Prochlorococcus marinus XMU1404: one gene and its partner. The protein of the gene in region 2 binds, or shares a complex with, the protein of the main gene of each other region. Links are inferred from orthologs where the notes say so. Each region holds a gene or a part of one and is shown on either strand. Other genes may lie near its edges. The genes, in order: HA144_RS01580 and uvrB.

The links.
Region 1: the proteins of uvrB (region 2) and HA144_RS01580 are in contact, whole or in part, in a crystal structure (PDB 7EGT), measured with the Thermus thermophilus proteins. The link is inferred for Prochlorococcus marinus XMU1404 from one-to-one orthologs. Residues at the interface, in WP_096411307.1 of Thermus thermophilus: Glu23, Leu25, Arg26, Asp27, Gly28, Glu29, Arg30, Phe31, Arg55, Glu326, Asp327, Phe328, Glu379, Ser382, Gln383, His398, Gly400, Arg401; in WP_096412145.1 of Thermus thermophilus: His654, Arg656, Phe657, Gln666, Asp668, Glu669, Lys680, Arg681, Leu682, Ser683, Lys685, Tyr686, Ala687.

The regions. Positions count from the first base shown.
Region 1 is NZ_JAAORE010000001.1:287,567-296,028, forward strand. The notes cover bases 2,628-5,707. They hold HA144_RS01580 (UvrD-helicase domain-containing protein), read right to left. Parts: upstream 5,332-5,707; coding sequence 2,923-5,331; downstream 2,628-2,922. Other genes in these bases: HA144_RS01575 (CCA tRNA nucleotidyltransferase), read right to left, coding at 2,628-2,917; HA144_RS01585 (hypothetical protein), read right to left, coding at 5,353-5,583. Also shown: selenide, water dikinase SelD, read left to right, coding at 1-1,669; more of HA144_RS01575, read right to left, coding at 1,670-2,627; HA144_RS01590 (R-phycoerythrin subunit beta), read left to right, coding at 5,738-6,250; HA144_RS01595 (phycobiliprotein lyase), read right to left, coding at 6,234-6,785; HA144_RS01600 (hypothetical protein), read right to left, coding at 6,760-6,939; HA144_RS01610 (hypothetical protein), read left to right, coding at 7,995-8,414. UniProt on the Escherichia coli protein: A helicase with DNA-dependent ATPase activity. Unwinds DNA duplexes with 3'-5' polarity. Translocates on single-stranded DNA with 3'-5' polarity. Initiates unwinding more efficiently from a nicked substrate than double-stranded DNA.
Region 2 is NZ_JAAORE010000003.1:504,309-512,425, reverse strand. Bases 2,359-5,242 are described here. They hold uvrB (excinuclease ABC subunit UvrB), read left to right. Parts: upstream 2,359-2,722; coding sequence 2,723-4,762; downstream 4,763-5,242. Other genes in these bases: HA144_RS09125 (aspartate kinase), read right to left, coding at 4,770-5,242; HA144_RS09135 (DUF561 domain-containing protein), read left to right, coding at 2,359-2,693. Also shown: HA144_RS09145 (ribonuclease J), read left to right, coding at 1-824; tRNA lysidine(34) synthetase TilS, read right to left, coding at 821-1,831; more of HA144_RS09135, read left to right, coding at 1,917-2,358; more of HA144_RS09125, read right to left, coding at 5,243-6,530; holA (DNA polymerase III subunit delta), read right to left, coding at 6,570-7,571; HA144_RS09115 (precorrin-8X methylmutase), read left to right, coding at 7,630-8,117. UniProt on the Escherichia coli protein: The UvrABC repair system catalyzes the recognition and processing of DNA lesions. A damage recognition complex composed of 2 UvrA and 2 UvrB subunits scans DNA for abnormalities.

The DNA of each region.
Region 1 (8,462 bases), on a different replicon or contig from region 2:
ATATGCTTTGAGAAAAAGATGGAGAGATAGACATTTAAAACTATTATGTGATTCAAGAAAAATTAATAATACAATTCTAAAAAGTTTACGGAATTCCAATATTGATTTAGTTGAAAAACTTAATTTTGATCATGGCAAGATTCTTTTATGTACTGGAAATACATCTCCGTTATGGGCACAAAAAAAATTATTAGATTCGGATTCTCATGGCAGAATAATCACAAATCAGAATTTGCAGATAAAAAGTTTCTCGGGAATCTTTGCTGTCGGTGATTGCGCAGTTGTAGGTTCAGCAAAAAGACCAGCATCAGGAGTTTTTGCAGTAAAAGTTGTAAATACATTAGTCCAAAATCTAAAAAAAGATATAGAAGGGAGATCATTAAAAAAGTGGTTTCCTCAAAAGATCGGATTGCAAATAGTAAATATATTTCCAAGCCATCATCCAAAGGCTTTTGCTATTTATCGCAATTTTGCTTTCGGCCCTTCTTTTCTTTTTTGGATTTTAAAATATAAGATTGATCTCAACTTTATTAAAAAGTTCAGATCAAAAAGGCTAATTATGAAAAGTAGTGAAAAAAATATTTCATTGAATGACTGCAGAGGATGTGCAGCTAAAATTCCTCAGTTTGTTTTGAATAAATCATTAATAAAATCTAATTTAAATTCTTTTGCTTCATCACCTGAAGATTCAGTTGAGATATATCAAAATGGTCAAGATATCATCTTGCAAAGTGTAGATGGATTTCCTGCTTTGGTAAGTGATCCTTGGCTTAATTCAAAAATTACTACTTTGCATGCTTTCTCAGATTTGTGGGCATGCGGAGCAAAACTTTCATCCGCTCAGGCTTTAATTTCATTACCAAAAGTTGAAAGGGAATATCAGATTTACCTTTTTTCTCAATCCCTTCAAGGTATTAAATCAACAGTTGAGGATCATGGAGGTGAATTACTTGGAGGCCATACTTTCGAGGCAAGAAGTTTAGTAAATAAACCTTATGCATTAGGAATAGATATTTCTTTAACAGTTCAAGGTATTTTAAAAAATGGAGTAAAACCATGGCTTAAATCTGGAATGAATAATGGAGATATTCTCATGATGTCTAGACCTCTAGGCGTTGGGATTTACTTTGCCAGTCAAATGCAAAATATTAATATGCTAGGTAGTTCTTCTGAAATAATTAATAATTTACTAAAGAGTCAGCAATATTTGATTGATGAAATTTATCTTTTTCAAAATCAATTTAAAGAATCATTAGTCAATGCTGCGACTGATATTACTGGATATGGATTTATTGGACATCTTAAAGAGATGGTTGAATCATCTAATTTATATAGGCAAAGAAATAATCTTGAGCCAATAAAAGTTATATTGGATTTATTTGCATTTAAAGCTTATCCTGGAGTATTTGATTTAATAAGAAAAGATGTTAAGAGTACTTTCTTTGAATCTAATAAAGAAATTTTTGACAAAATTTATAAAGTAAATAAGAAAAAAAGAATAATTAATTTTTTAAACGAAAATTCATTAGATCAAGAGACTTTTAACGATAAAATATCATTACTATTAGATCCTCAAACATGTGGCCCCTTGTTGATTAGTTGCAATAGTAAATATGAAAATGTTCTAAAGGATAAATGGTACAAGGTTGGAGAAGTTGTAAAAATGTAATTAAGTTCTATTTAATTTGTCAATTTCCAAATATCTTAATCTTTTGATTTCTTTTCCCATCTCCTTCCCTTGATCCCATCCTTCTTTTTTTAATGTTTCTCCATCTTTTTTTGATTTTATGAATTTGTAAATAAATAACCACTTAAACAATTTACGCCAGTAAGGTCCTCCATCACAAATTAATAATTTGACTGTCTCATCATTAAGGTTTCTATTCTCAATAAATTCTGCCCAACTTGAAGGAGAAAAGTTATTGAAATTTTTTTGGTTTGTTTTTAATATCTTTTTGATATTTAAATAATCTTCTAATATTTTTATCTCACTTTTATTTACTAAAAATCTTTGACATGCTGTTTCTAAATCTTCTGAATCTTTTAATAAGTAAAGCATATGATTTCCCTTTAACTTCTTAATCCAATTTAGTCCTCTTAAAAACCTTTTATCGACTTTAATATTTTCATTTAAGATTGAGATAACTTCCCATTTATGAATTATCGAAATTACATTAGTCAAATTATCGTGTTTGCATATTTCAGCTAGTTCCATCCTTATCCGTATGCCTAGTGCAGGAGGGTAAATCATTGTCTGATTAGTCTCTGAACTTTTCCATGGCCATTGTCTAACTGTTTTTTGAGATTGTTTGAGAGAATTATTTGAAATATTGAAACCTAACCTTGAAGCATATTTTGCACATCTAATTAATCTACTTGGATCATCTGAAATACTATTGCTGTGAAGTAAGTTCAATCTTTTACTTTTTATATCAGATATTCCTCCATAAAGATCATAGATTTTCCTTGTCGAGACCTCGAAGGCTATAGAATTTATAGTGAAATCTCTCCTCTTAAGATCCTCCTCAATAGTACTTTTATTTACTGTGGGATTTAAGCCTGGGGAAGGATAAATTTCTTTTCTTGCAGAAGCAATATCAATTTTATAGTCATTAATATTTATTTCTACAGTGTTGTATAAATTAAATTCCTTGATTAAACATAAATCTACATTTACAATATTTTTTTTTATAAATTTTGCCAGAGAAATAGAGGAGCCTTCAATAACAAGATCAATATCTACAGGTTTAGAAAAAGATTTTTTATGGAATTTACTAATTAATAAATCTCTTAAATAACCGCCAACAAAAGCAACTTTAGTTTTGTTATTAGATTCTATGTATTTAGCAATTAGGTTATATAGATTAAAAGGAGTTTTAATTAATTCCCCTTGAATGTAATCAGAGATATCGTTCATGAGTTTTAACTTACATAACGAATTGGAGCTAATCTGGGATCTAGAATTTTACTTCCTTTATCACCAAATTTTACTGCTAAAGATATTTTTTCCCCACTCCCAAAAATATGTATGATTTCACCTTTCCCAAATTTTGAGTGAATTAGCTTATCTCCAACTATCCAGCTTTTTCCTTTACTGGGCCCTGAATATAATTTCCTCACTCCATTTATTGGTTGGTTAACAAATTCATTTGGATTGTTTCGATCCACTCTAGTTAAACGATCAAGATGCCAATCTCTTCTAATTGAAGCACCACCAGTTTGTGGTAATTCGCCATCCATTAAATCTTCAGGTATTTCTGAAAGAAATATTGAAGGAATTGTTGCTTCACGCATTCCACCCCATAATCTTCTTTCCCTGGCATGACTTAAGAAAACTCTTTCTTTAGCTCTAGTAATACCTACATAGCATAATCTTCTTTCCTCTTCAAGAAGTGAGGGAGTATCAATTGATCTATGGCTTGGGAAGAGACCTTGTTCTAGCCCAGTGATAAAAACATTTTGAAATTCTAAACCTTTACTATTGTGCAGAGTCATGAGAGTTACAGAGTTGGGATTATTTTTCTTCGTATCATTATCAGTTGTTAAGGCTGCTGTAGAAAGAAATCCCTCTACATCTCCACTTTCTGTTTCTTCTTCATATTGAGTAGCTGCATTAATTAGTTCTTGTAAGTTATTTCTTCTATCTTCAGATTCTTCAGTCCCGCTAGAGAGTAAGTCACTCAAATAACCACTTTTTTCTAATATAAGTTGAAGTAGTTGAGCAGGACCTGAATTTTCTAAGTAACACAGTAGATCATTCATAACTTCGGTAAATTTATTAATTCCTTTTGATGATCGGCCTATTGTTTCTTCAAGACTTTGCTTATCATTAAGAACCTCCCATAATGGGATATTTAACCTATTAGATAGTTCATTAAGTTTTTGAATAGTAGTCTTACCAATCCCTCTTCTAGGAACATTTATGATTCGTAAAAGACTAACGTTATCTGAAGAATTAACCAGAACTTTCAAATATGCTATTGCATCTTTAATTTCTCTTCTATCATAAAAACGCAATCCTCCGAAAATTGTATAAGGAATGCGCCACCTCACAAGAGATTCTTCTAATACTCTTGACTGAGCTCTGGTTCGATATAATATTGCAAAATTTTTCCATATTGGTTTCTGATTTTTATTGTTTAGTGATTTAATTTTATTTGTAATTGCTTCTGCCTCGGAAATTTCATCATCACAGCTTAGTAATGTTAAAAGTTCCCCTTTTTCTTTAGTAGCCTTTAAAACTTTGTCAATTCTTTCAGAGTTGTTTTCAATTAGTGAGTTTGCAGCATCAAGGATATTAGAAGATGACCTATAATTTTCTTCTAATTTAATTAAAGATGATTTTTTATCGTCGTTGAAAGAAGTTTTAAAATCTTCTTGAAAACCAATTAGAATTCTGAAATCAGCTGCTCTGAAACTATAAATACTTTGATCAGCATCCCCAACTACAAAAATTGAGCGATCTTCCCAATCAAAGAATTTTTTTGGTTCAGTATTTCCGGCCGTAATTAATTTTATAAGTTCATATTGTGTTCTATTTGTATCTTGATATTCGTCAACTAAAATATGTTTAAATCTTTTGTGCCAGTAATCTCTGACTATATCATTTTGCCTCAATAAGAAAACAGGTAAAAGTAGAAGATCATCAAAGTCTAAAGAATTATTTTTTGAGAGTGAAATTCTATATCTCTTGTAGGCTTCTGCAACTGTTTTATCAAAATTATTATCTGCTTTTTCTAAAAGATCATTAGAAGTTAAACATTGATTTTTAGCATTACTTATTAATCTTTTAATCTTTTTGGGATCATATCTTTTCGGGTCAAGATTCATATCTTGACTGATAATTTCTTTTACTAATGTTTGCGAATCTGTTTCATCGTAAATTGAAAATTGCTTTGTCCAGGTTAAGCCTTCTGGATCAGTATATTTTTCAATATCGTATCTCAGAAGTCTTGAAAATAAAGAATGGAAAGTACCTATCCAAAGGTTCTGAAGCCTCTCTTGGTGAACGTTTGTTCTTAATTGATTTTGATCAATTTCTTTGAGAGTTGTCCAAGGCTGACCAAATTGATTAAAAGCTAATTCTTGGGCTAGAAGAACCTCTAATCTTGCTTTCATTTCTTTAGCAGCTTTGTTAGTAAAAGTGACTGCGAGGATGTTATAGGGATCTATAGAATTATTTTCAATAAGATTTGCAATTCTGTGCGTAAGAGCCTTAGTTTTTCCGCTACCAGCACCTGCTACAACTAATAGTGGCCCATAAACATGTCTTACTGCTTGAAGTTGCTCATTATTTAAAGATTGAAAAAGAAAATTGTTGGTTTGAGGCACTTTTGGATGGGTTTTCAAAAATCAGACTTTGCTATGAGGTTCAGATTCGGTTTCAAGGTCTTCTAACGCTTTTTTTAAATTTATGAGTTCATTGTTATTATCAATTATTTCTTCAAATTTATTTTGAGGCATCCTTAATTTCATACTTCGGTTAAGAATTTCTTTTTCCAATCTCTTTTTATATGAGGAGATAAGTTTCTTTGATAATTTTAAATCCTGTTGATCCAAAACTTTAGTTAAAAGTAGTTTCATATTAGCGGAAAAAAAATTTTTATTTGAATTATTTCAACTATCACTTTGGAATGAAGTTATTAATTAAGAAGCGTTGCGTTAATTTTAAAATTTTATTTTTTTTACTTGCTTTGTACTATTCTGAGATTCAATCTTTAATTTTTTTAATTTAATAATGTCAGTTTTAAAGAATAATCCACTATTTTCCACTGATAAGAAATTAAATGAATTAAGCAATATAAAAGATTTCATTAATAGTGCAAACTCAAGATTAGATGCAATATGCTCAATTACCAATAATTCACATGCAATTGCAGCAGACGCTGTAACAGCAATGATTTGCGAAAATCAAGATTCAGTTAATTCAAAAATATCTTTAAATACAACTAACAAGATGTCCGTTTGTTTAAGAGATGGAGAAATAATCCTCAGGATTGTTGCTTATCTTTTAATTTCTAATGACGAATCAGTTTTAGAAAAAAGTTGTTTGAGGGATCTTAAAAATACTTATTTTGCTCTTGGGGTACCTTTAAGAAATGCAAGAAGGGTTATTGAATTAATGCGAGATTCAACAATCTCTGATTTAAATTCTACAGTTAATAATATGAAGGGAAACACAGGCTTCCTTCCTGATTTAATTTCTGATACAGAGCTTCAATTTGAAAGAATAATTAATCTTTTAAACTAGCTAAATTTCTTATTTCAGAAGTATGGGAAGTCTGTATTACTGAGTTATTCCCAAGATTTCTTATAGTAGAAAATCTGGATCTTACGTGAGCGGATAAAAAGGAAATTTTTTCTTCAGAAACTGTTGACTTGTAAAAAGTTTTAATATGTAAATTATTCTGTTCGTCAACGAAATAATTCGATGATGAAATAAAAGATTCCGTATAACCTTTATTTCGTAAAACAATTCCTGAATTTTCATCCTTGGGTAAAAATATCAAAACTGTTTCATCTCCCTCACTCAAATCATCATCATCCCAATCACTAATAGCTTGCCATTTTATAGAAATGGCTATGCTTTCTAATTTTGTACTATATTGGTAATTTTTAAAAATTTCAATAACTTTTTTATTTTTAGAGTTGATATGTTTTATATATATTTTACTTGTTGAGTTTTCAAATTCCTGAAAAGCTAAAGTATGAGAGCTTCTTATCGATTTCCACTCTCCTAAACTTTTATCGATAAATTGATTAATTGTTGTTAGATTCTTCGTCAAGTTTATCTTCTGCTGAATGATTTTCTGCTTTTTGAATCATTCTTACCATTGAATCCACCATTAATCTCTTCGCAGAAGTTACTTTTAATCCAGAAGGAGTGGTTGATATTTGTTCTCCAGGGCGATCATATGAAGTTGGTCTAAATGGAGTCATCTAATAACTTTAAAAATCAGTCGTTTTACATTCTTGCATGAATTCTTATTTATATAGTTAATGTTTGCAAAAATGTTATATCTTGTCTTTATGATTGGTAAATGCTTATTTCTAATAATTTTGGGATTTGCCTTTGGTTAAAGAGTATAAAAACCGAGATATATATTCGTTGATATAGCTAAGCAAATAAATGAACCATATAGGGGATCTGCCTTTAGTTAAAGAGTATAAAAACCGAGATAAATATTCGTTGATATAGCTAAGCAAATAAATGAACCATTGAGGTGGATTTTTTGATAGGCCTGATATGGTAGCAAGAGCAAACATACCTAAAAGTGCTATTCCAAGAAATAATCCAGCTCCCTGACTAACTCCGGCCCCAACAGCTACAAGAATGGAATCGCTGATTAAGAGACTTATTAATAAAGCTGGAGTGAATATTTTCCATCTAGTTCCCCCAATTCCAATTGCATAGCTTAGAAAATCAAAAAGACCAGTCATCAAAAGACCAGTCATAAGAAAGAAATTTTCCTCTAATTGATTTTGATTAAAGCTTTCAATCTTTTTCATTGCTTTTGTTCCGACTAAACGACGAACAGGTTTGCGGCCAAAGTACCTTGCTATGAAAAAGGCTATTTGGCAAAAAACTATATCAGAAAAAATAATGGTTATGTAACCTTTCTGAAAACCTAATAGTGATCCAGCAAGTAATGAGTAAGCCGAACTTGGTAGGGCAGGAAGAATTATACTTATTCCTCTAAGTATAAATATTCCTAGAGGGGCCCAAAAGCCCATACTCTCGACTTTGCTCCTTAAGGGTTCGATGCCATAGTTTTGTACTAAATAGATTAATCCAACCAATATCGCGACAAAGAAAACTATTGAAAGTAGCTTCTGTATTTTATTCATTATTTTCTAGTAGATTTATTGGGAGAAAATTCTTAATTTAATATTTGATTGTATCTATAATAGAAATACTAATCAATAAAAATTTTTACAAATTTTTAATCTTATATTTACTCCTTAAAATAGATTTTTGTATTTCAAAAGTATTCATGGTTGATTCTAAAAATAAAGTTAATTTAATATTTTTCAGAAATAGCATTGGTTTAGTCCTTTCCATGATCGTTTCAATTTGTATTTCAATAAAACAAGCAAATGCTTTGCCTCATGAATGGGTTGGAGTCCCTAAAAGTGAATATGGAGAACAGTTGTGGGATAGACAAAGTATTAAAAGAAATAAGGATGGTTCTGTGAGAGTATTGAGTAAATTTATTCCCAAAACAAAAAGTGAAATTACTAAGGATATTCTCTATACAATGGATATAAATTGTTTTGAGAAATCATTTAGAGACGTTGATGTATCTATAGATGAAGTAAATACTAATTTTAATGATTTAGCTGATTGGCAAGATCCAAATGGAGATAAACTGATTTTGGGTGTTATTGGTCAAGTTTGCAGAGTTGAAAACTGAAAATTGAGAATTGAAAAAAAAATAAAAGAAAAAATTTAGTTTCTAAAT
Region 2 (8,117 bases):
ATGGTTTTCAAGAAGATCAAAAGTTAATGTTGGCACTCGCAAAACCTAAGTTTTTTGTTCCTGTTCATGGAGAACATAGAATGCTTGTTTGTCATGGCAAGAGTGCACAAACTATGGGGGTTCCAAAGGACAATATTTTAATTATTGAAAATGGAGATGTAGTTGAGTTAACTCCTAATTCTATTCAAAAAGGTGATCCTGTAAAAGCTGGTGTTGAACTGCTTGATAACTCACGAAATGGGATAGTAGATGCTCGAGTATTAAAGGAAAGGCAGCAATTAGCTGGGGATGGTGTAGTAACTGTTTTAGCTCCTATCAGTACAGATGGGAAGATGGTTGCGCCTCCCAGAGTTAATTTAAGAGGAGTTGTTACTACTGCAGAGCCAAGAAAAATGTCTATGTGGACAGAACGAGAAATAAGCTGGGTCTTAGAAAATAGATGGAAACAATTATCCAGACAAACTGGGCCGAATAATTTTGAAGTAGATTGGATTGGTGTACAAAGAGAAATTGAAAATGGTTTATCGAGAAGAATGAGAAGAGAATTACAAGTTGAACCACTTATTTTGTGTCTAGTTCAACCTGCTCCAAGTGGAACTCGTGCTTATATTCCAAAGATTACCGAAGAGCAAAATTTTTCCAATAGAAATAGAAATAATAATAATTTCCATAAGAAATCAAACAATAACCAACCGAATATTTCAAATAACCAACAAAATACTCAAAAAAGTCCAAAAGTTTCTCAGAATCCTTCGGCTGAGACTCCTACAGAAGATTCATTTGAAGGTAGAACAAGAAGAAGAAGATCTACTGTCACATCTTAACTTTTTTCAAAATTTATATAGTTTTTATTCCAAACAATTTTTAAAAACTCTTGCAAGTTAATTTGACCTTTATTTTTTTCAAAAATTGAAGTTGCTAATTTTGTCAGATTTTTAGAACTACATTGCTTTGCAGATATTTCTTTTAAAAATCTATTTAAGATTGTGCACCTCGCTTCAATACACATACTATTTAAGAGACTCCTTTTGATACCTTTTACATCTTTACAATATAGGTATGCTAGTTCACTAAGATCATTACGTTCATTATTGTATTTGTTCATTTTTTGGGAAAAATTATTTATCCTTTCAGAACAACCAGGATAGATAACCTCCAAGGTAGGAATAATTTTTTTTCTTACTAAATTTCTTTTTAATTTAAGATCTGAATTTGTGGGATCTTCCCAGACTGGGATTTTCATATCATTACAAAATTGTTTCGTATCTTCTCTACTGAAAATTAATATTGGCCTTATTAAGAAAATTTGATTTTCTAGTAATCTTTTGCTTTCAATATTACTTAGACCGGCAAAATTGCTCCCTCTACATAAATTGAGGATAAACGTTTCTGCGTTATCACTACTCGTGTGACCAGTTAACAAATATATATTATGTTTTTCCTGGTTTTTATTTAATAAAGTTTTGGCTCTTTCACATAATTTTTTATATCTCCATTCTCGAGCTTTTTCTTCTGAAGAAATATTTTCTTTATTTGCTTGATCAAAGGAGAATGAAATATTTTTATCTTTGCAATAACTTTTTAATTCAAGAGCATAAACCGAGGATTTTTCGTGCCACTGATGATCACCATGCCAAACACTAATAGACCAATTATGCAATTTTTTTAGGTCATTAATTAGGGTTAATAAGGTCATTGAGTCTTGTCCTCCAGAAACACTTATTAAAATATTCGATCCTTTAGGAATTAATATTTGTTTGGTAAGAATCTCCTTATGAAGCTGATGATGCCATGAGGACCAATTTTTCTGAGTTAATTTTTTATCAGACATTTTGTGTTGCTCAGATAATATTTTTTAAAAAATGCACTGTTTTACTAAAACAATGTCACAATCGGGTAATAAATTCATTAAGTAAATGAGTCTGATTAATCTTTTGCCACAAAAAATCAAAGAAGAGTTAAGAAGCAAATCTTTACTCAAAGTTATTTCAGGATTGAATAATTTCGATGTTCAATCTGTGAAAAAAATTGTTGAAGCTGCTTCATTAGGAGGTGCAGATCTTGTCGATATTGCTTGTAAACCTGAACTCGTTGATTTAGCACTTAAGAATTCAACACTACCCGTTTGTGTTAGTTCAGTAGTGCCTCGATCTTTTCAAGATTCTGTAAACGCAGGAGCATCATTAATTGAGATAGGAAATTACGATACTTTTTATGAAAAAGGAATTAATTTTTCAGATAAAAAAGTTTTAAACATTACAAAAGAGACGAGGGATTTTTTGCCTAATGTTCCTTTATCAGTAACTGTTCCTCATAATATGCCTATTGATAAACAAGTTGATCTTGCTTTAAAACTAGTGGAAGAAGGTGTTGATATTATTCAAACAGAAGGTGGCACCAGTTCTAATCCTTACTCTCCAGGAATTCAAGGCTTTTTTGAAAAATCAGTACCAACTCTTGCAGCTACTTATGCTATTCATCAAGAATTTAAGAAACAATCTTTGAATATACCAATCATGAGTGCTTCTGGATTAAGCCAAGTAACTTGTCCACTAGCAATAGCCTCTGGAGCGTCAGCAGTTGGAGTTGGATCTGAAGTTAATAAATTAGATGATTTAATATCAATGATTGCGGTTGTTAGGGGCTTAAAAGAATCTTTGACAAATTCAATAATTGGAGAAAAAATTTCTTAGTATATTAATATCCTTTAGCTACTAGCTTGATGAATAACTATAAGCTTCAAGCTCCTTACGAACCAAATGGAGATCAACCAGAAGCTATTAAAAAATTAGTTAAAGGAGTAAATACTGGTAAAGAGTTTCAGACTCTTTTAGGAGCTACTGGGACTGGTAAAACATTTACCATTGCTAATGTAATTCAACAAACAGGAAGACCAGCGCTTGTATTAGCCCATAACAAAACGTTAGCTGCACAACTATGTAATGAGTTAAGGGAATTTTTCCCAAAAAATGCTGTTGAGTACTTCATTTCTTACTACGATTATTATCAACCTGAAGCTTATGTACCTGTAAGTGATACTTACATAGCTAAAACTGCTTCAATTAATGAAGAAATAGATATGCTTAGGCATTCTGCAACACGCTCATTATTTGAAAGAAAAGATGTAATTGTTGTAGCGTCAATAAGTTGTATTTATGGTCTTGGTATACCTAGTGAGTATTTAAAAGCTGCAGTTAAATTTGAAGTTGGAAAATCAATAAATCTACGTTCTTCTTTAAGGTCTCTCGTTGAAAATCAATATACTAGAAATGATATTGAAATTACTAGAGGTAGATTCAGAATTAAAGGTGATGTTTTAGAAATCGGCCCAGCTTATGAAGATAGATTAATAAGAATCGAATTATTTGGTGATGAAGTCGAGGCTATTAGATATGTTGACCCTACTACAGGAGAAATACTTGAAAGTTTGGAACAAGTTAGCGTTTACCCAGCGAAGCATTTTGTGACTCCAAAAGAAAGACTTGAGAGTGCAATAAGTGCAATTAGAAGTGAATTAAAAACTCAACTCGATAAATTTACATACGAAGGAAAATTATTAGAGGCTCAACGTCTAGAACAACGCACAAAATATGATTTAGAAATGCTTAAAGAGGTTGGTTATTGTAATGGAGTTGAGAATTATGCTCGTCATTTATCAGGCAGGGAGGAAGGTTCACCTCCAGAATGCTTAATAGATTACTTTCCTAAAGATTGGTTGTTGGTAGTTGATGAGAGTCATGTAACATGTCCTCAACTTCATGCTATGTACAACGGTGATCAATCTAGAAAAAAAGTTTTAATAGATCATGGTTTTAGATTGCCAAGTGCTGCAGATAATAGGCCTTTAAAATGTGAAGAATTTTGGGAAAAATCAAAACAGACATTATTTATAAGTGCAACTCCCGGTCAATGGGAATTAGATCAATGTGATGGTGAATTTATTGAGCAAGTTATAAGACCAACTGGAGTATTAGATCCTGTAATTGATGTAAGACCTAGTGAAGGCCAAATAGAAGATCTGTTATCTGAAATAAGAATTAGAGCTGAAAAGAATCAAAGAGTGCTAGTGACAACACTTACTAAGAGAATGGCTGAAGATCTAACTGATTTTTTATCTGAAAATAAAGTAAGAGTTAGATATTTGCATTCCGAAATCCATTCAATTGAAAGAATTGAAATTATTCAAGACCTTAGGATGGGCGAATATGATGTTTTGGTAGGAGTAAATTTATTAAGAGAGGGACTAGATCTTCCTGAAGTATCCTTAGTTGCCATTTTAGATGCTGATAAAGAAGGTTTTCTGAGGGCAGAAAGGTCATTAATTCAAACAATAGGAAGAGCTGCAAGACATGTTGAAGGCGTTGCTTTGCTTTATGCAGATAACTTCACAGATTCAATGAAAAGAGCAATATCTGAAACTGAAAGAAGAAGAACTATTCAAAAAAAATATAACAAAGTCAATGGTATTACCCCTAAACCTGCAGGCAAAAAAATAGAAAATTCAATATTATCTTTTCTAGAGCTTTCCAGAAAATTAGATGCTGGTGGTTTATCTAAAGATTTAATAAATATAGTTAATAACAAAACTGACTTAATTCTCAATTCCAGCGATAATCAATGTTTGCTCGAAGAATTGCCTGACTTAATAGAAAAGTTAGAAATTAAAATGAAAGATGCTGCAAAAGAGTTAAATTTTGAAGAAGCAGCAAATTTGAGGGATAGAATAAAAAAATTAAGACAAAAATTGGCTAGAAATAATTAAAAAGAACTTATTTTTCTAATTCGAAATGATTATGAATGGCATTAACTGCTTTGTCACAATCTTTTTCTAAGACAATACAAGAAGTCCTAATTTCACTAGTGGCAATCATTTCAATATTGATATTTTGGTCAGCCAATGCTCTAAATATTTTTCCAGCCGTTCCAACCTTAAATGCCATTCCCGCTCCTACAGTACTAACTTTGGCTATGGCAGGGCCATCTTCAATGTATGATCCGGGTAATTTTTTTGTTAAGACATCAAAAACTAAATTAGCTTTTTCTCTATCTTGCTTATTCATTGTAAGACTAATATCTTTAGTTTTTAAATAGGAAATTCTCTCAGACTGCACGATAGTATCGAAAAGTAAGTTATTTTCAGCTAATGCTAAACATATCGATGCTGCTACACCTGGACGATCAGGCAGTTTTCGAAAACTTACTTGAACTTGGTTTTTATCTAATGCAATTCCTCTTACTTCAGGTTGATCTTGTTTTTCGTTAATTGGATTAATAAATATTTGTGTATCGGATAACTTAAATTTCTCAGCAACAAATCTAATAGCTTTTGGAATATTATTGATTTCAATCACGCAGCTGACTTTAATTTCACTAGTAGCTATTAACCTGACATTTATATTCGCTTGAGATAAAGTATCAAATAAATCAGCTGAAACACTAGGTCTACCCATAATGCCTGCTCCTTGAATACTTAATTTAGTCATGTTTGTTTTTAGATTATATTCTCCTCCTAATTGACTAGTTATAAGTTCGCATTGTTCTGCAGTCTTTTTAACTTCTAATTCACTAACAGTAAATGTAATATCGTTATTATTTCCATCATTTGTAGCTTGTATGATTAAATCTACATTAATACTTGCTTCTGAAAGTTTTTCAAATATTTGTGCAGCAATCCCAGGCCTATCAGGAATATTTGAGAGACTGAATACTGCTTGGTTTTCTAAAACTTCAAGACTATTGACTGTTTGTGTTAATTCTAAGCTTCCTCTTTTTAGCGGGAGAGGTTGGATTTGACTTTCTAGGAAAGTCCCACTTGAGTTACTTTGGCTTGATTTGACACACAATTTAATTCCATAATTGCGAGCAATTTCTACTGCTCTTGGATGTAGAACTGAAGCACCGACACTTGCAAGTTCAAGCATTTCCTCACAGCTAATTTCATCTAAGAGTTTTGCATTAGGAACAATTCTTGGATCAGTAGTAAGAACCCCTGGAACGTCTGTATAAATTTCGCAAGTCTCAGCTCCTAATGCTGTTGATAAAGCTACTGCGGAAGTATCTGAACCACCTCTACCCAAAGTTGTAATTTCCATTGAACCCGTATGGCTTAATGAAGTCCCTTGAAATCCAGCCACTACAACTACAAAACCCTGATTTATATAATTTTGGATTCTTTCTGTTTTAATATCCAGAATTCTCGCTTTCCCATGAATTGATTCAGTAATAATTCCAACCTGGCTTCCGGTCATTGAAATTGCAGGTATTCCGTATTCGTTTAATGCCATTGCGAGAAGAGCTATGGTTACTTGCTCTCCAGTTGAAAGAAGCATATCCAATTCTCTTCGATTAGGATTTTTACTAATTGATTCTGCTAGACAATTTAAATCATCTGTAGTTTGCCCCATTGCAGAGACAACTACGACAATTTCATTTCCTGCTTCTTTACTTTGACAAATGCTACTTGCAATACTTTTAATTTTTTTAATATCACCGACAGAAGTACCGCCAAATTTTTTTACTAGTAAAGCCATATTTAAATCATAATGTAAATTCTTAAACTTATAATTTGGTTAACTTAAATTAATTAAATTCTCTGTAAAAACATTTATAGGATTATTACCTTGTTTTAGTAATGATTCAATATCTAATAAGTTACTCATTAAATTAATTAAATATTTTTGCGATACATTTTTGACTTTTTTTCGAATAAAAAAAATTCTTCTTGGATTAGAAATGCCTGCAAGATTACAAATCTTTTCTGCATTATCGTTTTCTGAATTAATTGCTAATTTTATAATGGTATGAATTCTTATTTGACTAATTAAACCTGCATTTAGTCTTAAAGCGGGTTCTCCTTTCTGTAAGGAATAATTTATTTCAATTAGGCTTTCATTAATATTTTTTTTTAAGAGAAGATCAATAATTTTGAAAATATTGGATTGATGATCACTAAAGATTTTTTTTACATCAATACTTTTAAGAAAAAGTTGTGAATTCGAATCACTTGATATTGCAGAAAGGTATGTTTTTGCTTTGGCTAATTCATTTATTAGTTTAAAGCTATCATTCCCAACAGAATCAATAATTAATTCAGCTGCATTTTTATCAATTTTGATATTCATCTCATTTGCTGCATCTTCTAAAAATCTTTTTTGTCCCTCATAGTCCCAGATTTCAGGTAAAGGAAATGATTTTTCTTTGGCTAGATTATTTTTGATGAGTTTTTGTAAAAATTTAGTACTCTTTAGTCTTGAGTCTGGTTTTTTTGTATTTTGTAAAATGAAATAAGTATTTTGAGGTATATTGTCATGGATTTTTTCAAATTTAGTTCTTAGATCCTCATTTTTTGCAGTAAAAATTGGATTATTTTTCAATGTAACTATTCTGTATCCATCTCCAAAAGGAGGTGTAAGAACTTCATCAAAAGCTTTGTGGACTTGCTCATCATCATCTCCATTTAAATTAGTTACGTTTATTTCTTTCCATTCTTTGGATACTTCCTTGTCAATTAATTTTTGAATAAATGTATTTTGAGCATTTAGATCATTACCCCATAATATTTGTATTGGCATAATCGCTCAATAAAAACCATATATTAACTATGATTACTTCTAACACAAATTAAATTTAATGGTAATAGATCATCCAATTTTTTTGGAAAGCATTAGATTCATAAGATCTCATTTAGGAGCCAATGATCTAAATCATTTGGAAAAAAAAGTTTTAGAGAGATTAGTCCATACTTCAGGAGATTTTTCAGTTCAAAATCTCATAAATTTTAGTGAAGGTGCTTGCGAAAAGGGGCTTCAGGCACTTAAAAATGGTGCTCCGATTTTAACTGATACCGATATGGCAGCAGCAGCTATAAAATCAATGGCAGAAAATACAACTAGGAATAGAGTATTTACGGCTAGAATGTGGTTTGGAAAAAATAATCATACAAAATTAACTAAAACAGCATATGGCTTAAGTGAAGGTTGGAAGGAGTTATCCGCTACAAATACTGGAAGTAAATCACCTATTGTAGTTATTGGCAGTTCGCCTACAGCCTTAACTTATTTAATTGATATTTTAGAGACTTCAAAAGATTTTCCAAGTTTAATTATCGGAATGCCAGT